DNA from 2 places in the Rhizobium sp. NZLR11 genome. Region 1 is predicted to be linked to the other one. Evidence: riboswitches for the same ligand, from Rfam matches in the RefSeq annotation. Region 1 holds a riboswitch; the other holds the start of a gene.
The links. A riboswitch is a leader RNA that binds a small molecule or an ion and turns the genes downstream of it on or off. The one in region 1 is predicted to bind thiamine pyrophosphate.
Positions count from the first base shown of each region.

Region 2: it holds a riboswitch for thiamine pyrophosphate, as region 1 does, so the genes downstream of both, HJB83_RS27830 (YkoF family thiamine/hydroxymethylpyrimidine-binding protein) here and thiC (phosphomethylpyrimidine synthase ThiC) in region 1, are expected to answer to the same signal.

Region 1 is NZ_JABDWD010000026.1:52,513-58,137, reverse strand. Features, by position in the region: gene thiO (glycine oxidase ThiO) at 1-273, opposite strand, end outside; gene thiC (phosphomethylpyrimidine synthase ThiC) at 275-2,092, opposite strand; TPP riboswitch at 2,185-2,316, opposite strand; gene HJB83_RS30010 (hypothetical protein) at 2,526-3,236, opposite strand; partial or broken gene HJB83_RS30000 (rhizopine-binding protein) at 4,373-4,614, shown strand; partial or broken gene HJB83_RS29995 (helix-turn-helix domain-containing protein) at 5,196-5,428, shown strand.
Region 2 is NZ_JABDWD010000021.1:76,146-81,770, reverse strand. Features, by position in the region: gene HJB83_RS27840 (ABC transporter ATP-binding protein) at 1-310, opposite strand, end outside; gene HJB83_RS27835 (ABC transporter permease) at 307-1,113, opposite strand; gene HJB83_RS27830 (YkoF family thiamine/hydroxymethylpyrimidine-binding protein) at 1,203-1,835, opposite strand; TPP riboswitch at 1,826-1,939, opposite strand; gene HJB83_RS27825 (NADPH-dependent FMN reductase) at 2,102-2,677, opposite strand; gene soxR (redox-sensitive transcriptional activator SoxR) at 2,761-3,225, shown strand; gene HJB83_RS27815 (SDR family NAD(P)-dependent oxidoreductase) at 3,336-4,106, shown strand; gene HJB83_RS27810 (helix-turn-helix transcriptional regulator) at 4,209-4,550, shown strand; gene HJB83_RS27805 (LysR family transcriptional regulator) at 4,723-5,616, shown strand.

The sequences.
Region 1 (5,625 bases):
GCGAGCCGAGGCGACCACGAGCGTTCCGTTGCGTCGCACCTCTCCCGGCACCATTGCCTCCCATTTGTCGGCGGCGGTGAGACCGCGCATGAGTACCGCGTCATCAGCACTCTCCCGCTCGCACCAGGGCGCCAACATTCCGCCCGCGAGCCACGAAGCAGCACGCCTGAAACCGTCATATGGATCGAGCACGGTAACCTCGGCATCTCGAGCGCGCAGTTCATACGCCACCGTCAGGCCGGCAACGCCGGCCCCTTTGACAAGCACACGCATCTCATTCGCCCGAATGTTGCAGGGTTTCTACCGGCATATAGAGGTCGCCGCCCTCGCGATAACGCGCTGCCATCGCATCCAGACCCTCCTTCTGCGCTTCGGCGCGGATATCGTGCGAGATGCGCATGGAGCAGAATTTCGGGCCGCACATGGAGCAGAAATGGGCCACCTTATGGGCTTCCTTCGGCAGCGTCTTGTCGTGGAAGCTGCGGGCGGTTTCTGGGTCCAGCGAGAGGTTGAACTGATCTTCCCAGCGGAATTCGAAACGGGCGCGGGAGAGCGCGTCGTCGCGCAGCTGTGCCGCCGGATGCCCCTTGGCGAGATCTGCGGCGTGAGCCGCGATCTTGTAGGTGATGACGCCTACCTTCACGTCGTTGCGGTCGGGAAGCCCCAGATGCTCCTTGGGCGTGACGTAGCAGAGCATCGCCGTGCCGAACCAGCCGATCATGGCTGCGCCTATCCCAGAGGTGATGTGATCGTAGCCCGGCGCGATATCGGTCGTCAGCGGCCCGAGCGTGTAGAAAGGCGCCTCGCCGCAGACTTCGAGCTGCTTGTCCATGTTCTCCTTAATCTTGTGCATCGGCACATGGCCGGGGCCTTCGATCATCACTTGGCAGTCTTTCGCCCAGGCGATCTTGGTCAGCTCTCCCAGTGTTTCCAGTTCGGCGAACTGCGCCGCATCATTCGCGTCGGCGATCGAGCCGGGGCGCAGGCCATCGCCGAGCGAAAAGGAGACGTCATAGGCGCGGCAGATGTCGCAGATCTCCTCGAAATGCTCGTAGAGGAAGCTTTCGCGATGGTGATGGAGACACCACTTCGCCATGATCGAACCGCCGCGCGACACGATGCCCGTCAAACGGTTGACGGTGAGCGGGATGTAGTGAAGCCGCACGCCGGCATGGATGGTGAAATAGTCGACGCCCTGTTCGGCCTGTTCGATCAGCGTGTCACGATAGACCTCCCAGGACAGGTCTTTGGCAATGCCCTCGACCTTCTCCAGCGCCTGATAGAGCGGCACGGTACCGATCGGCACCGGCGAATTGCGGATGATCCATTCGCGGATATTGTGGATATTGCGGCCGGTGGAAAGATCCATGACCGTGTCGGCGCCCCAGCGGGCCGCCCAGACCATTTTCTCGACCTCTTCCGTCATGGACGAGGTGACAGCAGAATTGCCAATATTGGCGTTGATCTTCACCAGGAAATTCCGGCCGATGATCATCGGCTCGGATTCCGGATGATTGATGTTGGCGGGGATGATCGCCCGACCCGCCGCCAATTCCTGCCGGACGAATTCCGCCGTCACATGGTCCGGAATATGGGCGCCGAAGCTTTCGCCGTCGCGGACCATGGCATCCGCCTGCGCCTTGCGACCAAGGTTTTCGCGGATGGCTATGAATTCCATCTCGGGCGTGATGATGCCTGATCGCGCATAGGCGAGCTGGGTGACCGCCTTGCCATCCCTGGCTCGTAGCGGCTGACGTTTAGTGGGAAATTCGGGCGTCAGCCTTTCGCCGCTGGCAAAGCCGTTGTCTTCGGGGCGGATATGGCGCCCCTGATAGTGTTCGACATCGCCCCGCCCGAGCACCCAGTCGCGTCGCAGTGAGGGAAGCCCTTGTTCGATACGGATCTGGGCGCCCTCGAGCGTATAGGGGCCGGAGGAGTCGTAGACGACAACGGGCGGCTCGCCCGATGTCGGGTGCAGGCTGATTTCGCGCATCGGCACGCAAATGTCGGGATGGACGTCCCCCCGAATGTAGATCTTCCTGGATGCCGGCAAGGGGCCGGTGGTGACAGTTGGGGTGGCGGCGATATTCATGGTTTGAGGCTCCAAGTTTTCGATTGGAGACCCAGTCATCAGCCGGAATGATGAAAAGACGCCGGCACGGATTCCGCGCGTGAATCCACTGCCTTCGAGCGCTTGCACCGTCCCTACGCCAGTATGAACTGGATCAGGTTCAACGGGTCACTGCGCCACAATCGGCAAAGCCGTATTGTCCAGCAGTATCTCAGCCCCTTGCCGGGACCCCCCTGGTGAATGCAAAAAGGGTAGAGGCTTGCCGAGGGGACTGTCAAGCGACAATCTGCGATGGCTCGGGGTTAGGTTACACACAGGATATCGTGCGTGTCGCCGCTGTTAAACGATGGACAAGGGCAATCGTGCCGGCCGGCACGCTTCCGCAAGACAAGCGCCCTTGTCGCATGCAGTGGCAGTCGATTTATTTCGCCAAATCTACCGAGATACCGAAGCGCTATTGAGAAAGCAGGCGCGGAACTGGAAAGTCTAGTACTTTTTCCGTGTAGCTTTCGACCAGGGCGCTAAACGGCGTGCCGTCTGGAAGTTTCAATACGGCTCGATGTTCGAGCAGGAACGCCGGCAGGCCGGGGGAACTTGTTTCATGCGCTGTTGAGCCGTCCATGTCCCAGCCTTCGGATAGAGGGGACCAGAGCAACTTGGCAGACAGGTTTGTGCGAGTGAAATTGAGAGCCTGAACGGCTCTGCCAAAAGGGATATCGCTGGTATTCAGCGCCTGATTCATTTCTGCAGTTAACTTTGCAGGTACATACCAGTTGTCGGCTTCAGACAAGACGCGATCTCCGCAGACCAGTCGGACGCGGCGATAAGCGATCAACTCACCGGGTCCGACGGTCAGAAGTTTACGGATGTCCTCATCGGCCGGTTTGCCTTGCCCGCCCACACGCTGAGCTACGATCTTGAAACCTTCCGGTGCGAGCTTATGCGCGGCGCACCAACGGTCAAGGGTCAACGTAGCACTGGCGTTACTCAGGAGATTGGCATTCAGGGTCTGGAGGACCGCAAGCGCTTCCACCCGAGATACCGGCGTGTTCAGCCACTGAGCCCCTATAGACGGTTCTTGCGCAATTGCGAACTGGGTGCCCAGCACGATGGCAGCCGCTGCAAGCGCGGCGATGCGAATGCATTTCGCAGAACATAATGACATAGAGAATGAAATCCTTTCGGAAGTATAATTGGGCGAACCTTGCGGGCCAAATACCCTTGAATTTTGCCGACAAGTGAGCGTTGTCAGTGTATATGATAGCGGCAGCAGGATTTGAACTAGGGCTTGCGCGTACCGTGTAACGGTCAGGTTCCTGAAGACTTTCTTACCATCTTTCGATGTTCCTGCCGTGCTGGTTCGCACGTTTTGAAACCCGTGTGCCCGAGCCGTCCTTTGCTTGCGTTGCATCCATGTCGTCCATGATGTCCTCCATCCGCTCGCCGACCTGTTGTTGTAGTTTGCAAGAGTTGGCGACTGAGCAGGCGCTTCCATTCTGGAATATGGAAACCCGAGAGACGTGGATTTCAAATGAGGGACGTGGCGGCCGGTCCGAACTCTCCCAGTTCCATACTCGTAACTCTCACCTAATGGTTTAGCGCCCTTGTCGTCGCCCTCGCTCGTTGCGAGATGTTCATATAGCTGGATCGGATAAAATAGCTCGCAGCCGAAAGCAAAATCCAGGAGCAATTGTTGGAGAAAGGTCTTCTTCGTCGACCCAGAACCCTCCTGCGGCTCGAGTGACAACTGCAGACCAGACAGCGACACGCCGTCGATGGTTGCCAACCGCAGATGCGAGCAGCCAAGGCGCTTGTCTGATTGCTTTTGATGATCCATGTCATGTGCTCCTTGTGCAAGCCTCCAGACGATGCTGTCGCCGGAAAGGTTTCAGCATTCATAGGGAAAGAATTTCCCGTGCTACCGTAGCTCCCCATGACGGGACACTCGATGAAAACGATAAACAACGCAACAGATGTATTGAGTATATATTATCGTATATCATTTCCAGTTTGGCGAACTTTACCTATTATTTTGAGAAACCTTCGAGTTATAAAGTATGTCATTCATATATTATTACATATATCGCACTTCACGGCGCCTAGGTGAAATGGCAGGTCTCTACCGCTACGGCAAACTCTTGCTGGTGAAAACGGTAGTCGGGCGATACAAGGCCATCATAGGGCGGCCTCTGGGAGCCAGGTCGCGGCCTGGTCGGCAGACCGAACTCGCCATCAGTTGCTCCGTTCTCGACCGCATGCTTGACGGGCACGCCCGAAAGCCGTCTGCCGCCATGCAGACACGGCGTGATCAGACGTTTCAAAGAGGCAAGGAATATGACCACGGTCGTCGTCGGCGCCGGCGCCGACGCCACACAGGACGTGCTTGCCGCCATGCAGGCGCGCGATCTCGACCTTACCGTGTTCCAGGATGGCGCCGGCCAGGGCAAGGCTCAGTCGATACCGCACTCAAGCCTGCTAAGGGCGAAAAGGTCGAAAAGAAGGGCTACATTCCGTTTCAGCTCGTCACGCCTCAAGGACTCCGTCATCAAGAGCTGAAGGGCGAATGCGACACAATGCAGGTTTGCTTGCATCCTCTTTTTGGGCGCTCCAAGTCTCACTAAACCCTTAGAGTGCCAAGACGATGAAGGGTCCTTGAACTCAGGCCGCGCTTGACCTCGACGCGCCGTTCTCCGGCGATCTATTCAACCCGACGCCGATCAACAGAGCCCGGGAGATTTTTTACAAGCTCTGGCCGAACCTGCGGCCCACGAGCTAATCACGCCGAGGCAACGCCCGAATTGTTTGTCCATCACTCCCCGCTTGGGAACAATCAGTGCATTACTCCCTACGAGCTTCCCACCGCCGCGAACGCTCCCGCCAGATAGGAAGCTGTTTGTCGGCCGTCGCGAGTTTGCGCCGCAGTTCGGAGCTGGTCACCTCTCGTTGTTTGCCATGCAAGCGTTGTCCATCCTTCATCGCGTTAGACCTATACTCCGTCGCACAAACTGATAGAAAGAGCGCTCGCGGATTTCGAAGCAACTGTCCGTTGCCGGACGCGATCGGCAGCGGTGGAACTAGAAAACGGATGCACGTTTTCCGGCCGCCAAAAGGAGCCTTAAACGACATGAACATGGTCTCGAAAATTGCGAAATTCCCAGTTGCCCCGTCCGTTGGCGCTCTGCTTGCAGAAGCTCGTCTGGCTCGCGGCTATTCGCTGGACGACGTCGCAGAAACCACTGGTCTGACTGTGGCAGAGGTGACAGCTCTGGAAATGACGCGGATTTCGACGCGTCGAGGATCCGAAGGACCGCATCCGCTCTAGGGATTCTAAAAAAAATATGTGATGCGCCGCGCTGACTTTTTTGAACAGCTTCTTCCACGCTGCACCTCTTCCAGGAAGATTGGTGCCGCAACTCACGGGTCGCGCTTCAACCACTATCTCGAGCAAGAAATCAATGCCTCCCGAGACGAGGTGACATGCTATTACTTCGGGAATGGGGAGGCCTCTAGGAAGGAGTCTGCGTTGTCGTGGGAGTACCGTGCGGCGTAACGGA
Region 2 (5,625 bases), on a different contig from region 1:
TGCCACGCACTTCGAGGCCAAGTGCCGCATTGTCGATGATCCGGCGCCAGGGCATCAGCGCATCGCGCTGCGGCATGAAGGCGAATGAATGCGGCGCCCGTTCCAGCGGCGCGTCCTTGAAAAGCACGGTGCCGGAATCGGGGCGAAGCGCCTGTGTCAGCAATCGGAGCACCGTCGACTTTCCTGAGCCGGACGGGCCGACGATCGAAACGAACTCGCCGTTTGCCACAGTGAGCGAAATATCGCCCAGCACCTTCATGCCGTCGAAGGACTTCGAGATGTTGCGCAGTTCGACCATCGTATCGCTCATCGCCGCGACTCCTGGGATCGTTGCCAGGGCATGACGAGGCGCTGGATCAATAGCGTCAGCCCGAAGAGGCAGAGTGTGAGCGCGGCGCTGATAACGACGGCGGCAAGCACGAGATCGGGGCGGAAATTGTTCTTGGCGTTGAGGATATAGATGCCGAGGCCGCGGGCGGCGCCGGCATATTCGGCAAAGATCGCGCCGACGACGGCATAGGTGATCGAGATCCTGAGGCCGGCGAAGAAATAGGGCAGCGCGGAGGGAAGCCGCGCCAGGCGGAAAATCCGCCAGCGGCTCGCCTTCATCGAGTTCAGCAATTCGGCGATGTCGCGGTCGGTCGATTGATAGCCCTGCAGCAGGGCGACCAACAGCGGAAAGAAGGTGACGAGCGCCACCAGCAGGATCTTCGGCAACAGGCCGAAACCGAACCAGAGGACGACAAGGGGCGCGATCGCCACCAGCGGCAGCGTCTGGCTGGCGATGAAAATCGGTAGCAATGCCCGGCGCATGAAAGACACGAAATCCATCAGGATCGAAGCGGCGAAGGCGAAGGCAAGCGACAGCGCGAAACCGCCGAGTGTCGCACCCAGCGTCGGCCAGGTGTTTGATATCAGCGCCTCACGGTTCAGCCAGCCCTGGATGACAATGCGCGAAGGCGCCGGCAGGATGGAAGGTTTGATGCCGGAAAGATCGACATAGAGTTCCCATGCCGCCAAAAACGCGCAGCCCGCGAGAAAGGCCGGTATGCCCCGGTAGAGAGCGGCGCGGAGCGCGGCAAGGCGCGAATCCGATGGTTGTGGCGATGTCATCAGCGTTCGATTTCAGGCTTTCGTCGGGCACTGCATAATTCCTTAAATCGGAATCGATTTAAGGGAAAATTATGCAGCAATTTAAAGTGTTACGGCGTCCCTTGCGCGTCTGCTAAGACGCGCGGCGCTGTATTGGCGGAGACCGTGATGTCGAGCGTCACGTGTCCCACCGGGTCGCCGAAGCGATAGAAGGCCTCATGAATGGTCGCGAAGACGGCGCCGGCATCTCCCCCCAGCCGGGTACAGAAATTCTTGGCGTGGTCGAAGGTGCCGGAGCGCTTCAAGAAATCGATGCAGCCATAGATCTCGTCCATATGGCTGCCGGTTCCCATGACGTAGAGCGAGAATTGCGCGGCTGCCGGCTGTCCGGTCTCCGTGGTGGTTTCAACGGCGGCAAGGGCTGATGTAATCCGGTCGGCAAGCGGCTCCGCCCGGCCGGCAGAGGGCTTGACGCCGCAGATGGCGTCGTCGGGCTCACCTGGGCAGCCGCGTGAGACCGCGGCGGACAGCACGCAATGCTCGCCGGTATTGGCGGCGACGACGAAAAGATCGCGCATGGCCGCGAAGAGGACATCAGGCGGGCCGACCAGCAGGGTGGAGATATCATCGGTCTCGATGCGAAGCCGGTCGCGATAGGGGTCGAACGCCTTGACGGCATCGAGAATGATGCCGACGAAATTGCCGGACATCGGATAGAGTGACACTTGTGCGCCTGAGAACATCTGAACCTCGCTCCGCTGGCATTACCCAGATCAGCTTTGAAGGGTCCAGAGGCTTGCGCCTCGCATCTCAGCCCCGGCGATACGGAGCTCCCCTGTTATTTCGGCGGAAACTATCATCGCGGTTTTCTTCCCGCAACCGCAAAATTGCAGACCCGTCCGCGTGGTCGTAATGAACCTGATATGACGGACAACACCCGGACCGAGGTCCTGCCCGGGTGTTCCCAGAGGTTCCGTACCTGCTGGGAACGGAACCGGAGCTTTCTGTCTCAGGCGGCGATATCGGCATAGGGACGATCGATACGGGCGGTGGCGAGCGCCCGTGTCCACCATTCCAGCCTTGCCATCATTCGGCCGAGCAAGCGCAGCGCGTCGTCGGGAGTGTCGAGCCTGCCTTCCGCGTCGAAGCGGTTCCATGGCGCAGCGAAGCTGACCGAATCGCGGATCGTGACGGCGTGGAGTTCGGCAAAGACGAGGCGCAGCTGCTCTACCGCGCGCAGGCCGCCGGAAATACCGCCATAGGAAACGAAGGCGACCGGCTTGCCCTGCCAAGGCTCGAAGAAGAAATCGATGACGAATTTCAGCGAGGCGGTGAAGCTGTGATTGTATTCCGGCGTGACGATGATGAACGCGTCCGCCATGCCGAGCCGCTCGGCGAGCCTGGCGATTTCGGGATGTGCCAATTCGCGGGTGGTCGGCAGCGCAAAATCCAGCGGGTCGATGATGTCGATATCGAATTGCGGGAAGCGGATGAGCTCCTCCGTCAGCCACTTGACCACCCGGTCGCAGATGCGGCCTTCCCTCGTGCTCCCGTAGATGACCGCCAGCCTGGTGGGTGTTTTCATGTGTCGCTCCTTGTTGCGATTGGACTTTACGATTGCAGGAGCAACAGGTATAAAACCTCAACTAATATTGAGGTCAATAGGCGATGGATACGATTCCTGCGACGCCGCTCGGCAGGCTCCTGACAGTCGGTGAAGTGGCGGAGCGCAGCGGCCTCGCCGTCTCGGCGCTGCATTTTTACGAGACCAAAGGGTTGATCTCGAGCATCCGCTCCCGCGGCAACCAGCGGCGCTATGGGCGCGATGTGCTTCGCCGTCTCGGCATCATCAAGGTGGCGCAGCGTGTCGGCATTCCGCTTTCGGAAATCCAGTCAGCGTTCGAGTCCCTGCCGCAGGGACGAACGCCGACCGTTGCCGACTGGCAGACGCTGTCGGCGCGCTGGAAGGATGATCTCGACGCGCGAATCAGGCGGCTCAGCCTGTTGCGCGACCGATTGACCGGCTGCATCGGTTGCGGCTGCCTGTCGATCGAAAGCTGTCCGCTGCGTAATCCCTGCGACCGGCTTGGCAAGGAAGGGCCGGGTGCGCGGCTTCTGGAGGCCGAAAACTAGTCCTGGTTTTCCCCGGAAAGATCAGTGCGCGCCTTTCTTTCGGTCGGTGCGCTCATATGTTAAGGGCGAGTGACGCAACCGGCGGCACTGTCCGCGAGGAGGACGGCTTCGTGTTTCATCCCAGATTGTTCGAAAATCGCAATGTCGTCGTGACCGGCGCCGGCCGCGGCATCGGCCTTGAAGTTGCCCGGCAGTTTCTGGACTGCGGCGCGAAGGTGATTGTCCATACCGGGCGCAAGCCGGGACGGGATCTGCCGGATTTCCTGCTGACTGCTGAATCGGAAAGACGGGCGCTGCTGCTGCACGCCGATTTCTCCGCCATCGGTGGGGCGGCGCAATTTGCCGACGATGTCCTCGCTTTCTTCGACAGGGTGCATGTGCTCGTCAACAATGCCGGCACCATGCTTGGCCGGTTTCCCGCTGCCACGCTGACCGACGCAGAATATGAGGCAGTCATACGGCTCAACCAGACTTCGGTGGTGGCGCTGACGCGGGCATTGCTGCCGGCATTGAAGGCGGCCGAGGGCGCTGCCGTCATCAACACTGTTTCGATTTCGGCGCTGACCGGCGGAAGCCCCGGCTCTTCGATATATTCGGCCTCGAAGGCCTTTGTTGCGACCTATTCCAAGGCGCTCGCCCGCGAGCTTGCCCCGGATGGCATCCGCGTCAACTGCGTCTCGCCGGGAACGATCGAGACGGATTTCCACGAGCGCTATTCCTCCAAAGAAAAGCTGGAGCAGACCCGGAAATCCATCCCCCTGCAGCGACTCGGCACGGCGGAGGATTGCGCTCCCGCCTATCTGTTCCTGGCAGCTCCCTCACTCTCGGGATACATCACCGGCCAGGTGATCGAGATCAATGGCGGACAGCTTATCTGCTGATTTACTTGGACCTTTTTTGGCATTTCATCACTATTGACCAATTCGCTTGTGCGAATATGCTATTGTACTGATCTACCTCACCGCCTCCTTCCGAGATATCGAATGCCGTTGCCTAAACCGGAGCCGGGTATGACCGGCCAGGAGTTGCATAAACTCGCTGGAAAAGCCCATGAAGCGAGCGACCTGCTGAAAGCTTTGGCGCATCACACCCGACTTCTGATCCTCTGCATACTGGCGAAAGAGGAGCGAACGGTCGGTGAAATCGAAAATATTCTCGGCATACAGCAGGCGATGGTCTCGCAGCAACTTGCGCGTTTGAGGCTCGAAGGCCTGGTCAATACGCGCCGTCAGGGCAGGCAGGTTTATTACAGCATCGGCAATGTCAACGTGCTGGGTTTTCTCGAATCGCTGTTCGATCTTTTTCCGGCTGCGGAAAACTGTTAAAGCGCGTCGCATAAAACTTGATTCATGCGACGCGCTTTAATTCTTTGTTTTATGCATGTCGTCGTCCCAAAACCGCTGCACACTTTTGGCGGCATGCATTAGTACCCGCCCTTGCGAAGCACGGCTGCTATGTCGAAGATGAGGCCGGACGCGAAATGTCGCGGGAGACCGGATGATCGACAAGCTGGAATTTTTTATCGCCCTTGCCAATGAAAAGCACTTCGGCCGTGCCGCCGAGGAGTGCGGGATCTCGCAGCCGACGCTCTCGGCGGCTATCCGGCAGCTCGAGGATCAATTGGGCGTCATGCTGGTGCAGCGCGGCTCGCGGTTCCAGGGGCTGACGCCGGAAGGCCAGCGCGTGCTGGAATGGGCCCGGCGCATCGTCGGCGATGCCCGCACCATGCGCGAAGAGATGCGCGCCGCGCGCCGCGGCCTTTCCGGCCACATTCGCCTCGCCGCCATTCCGACCGCGCTTGCCATGCTTTCGCGTATCACCACGCCTTTTCAGGAACGGCACCCCGGCGTGACCTTCTCGATCGTCTCGCGCAATTCGCTGCAGGTGCTGAGCATGCTCGAGAATCTCGAAATTGATGCCGGCATCACCTATCTCGAAAACGAACCGCTCGGCCGTGTTACGACGGTTCCGCTTTATGCCGAGCGCTATAATCTGATTACGGCTGCAGGCAGCCCTTTGTCTGATCGCGACAACGTGACCTGGCGCGAGGTTGGTGATCTTCGGCTTTGTCTATTGACGGCCGACATGCAGAACCGTCGCATCATCAACCGGCACCTGACGGAAGCCGGCGCCACGGTACATCCGACGCTCGAATCCAACTCGATGATCGTGCTGTTCTCGCATGTCAGGACCGGGCGCTGGGCGAGCATCATGCCGCGCAACGTCGCGAAATCCTTTGGATTTCCAGTGGAAATTCGGATGATCCCGATCGTCGAGCCGGAGGCGCATCATCTGGTCGGCCTCGTCGCGCCTTATCGCGAACCGTTCACGCCGCTTGTGTCGGCCTTGCTGCACGAGGCGCGGGTACTCGTGCGGGATGAAGAACTTTGATAGGAAAAT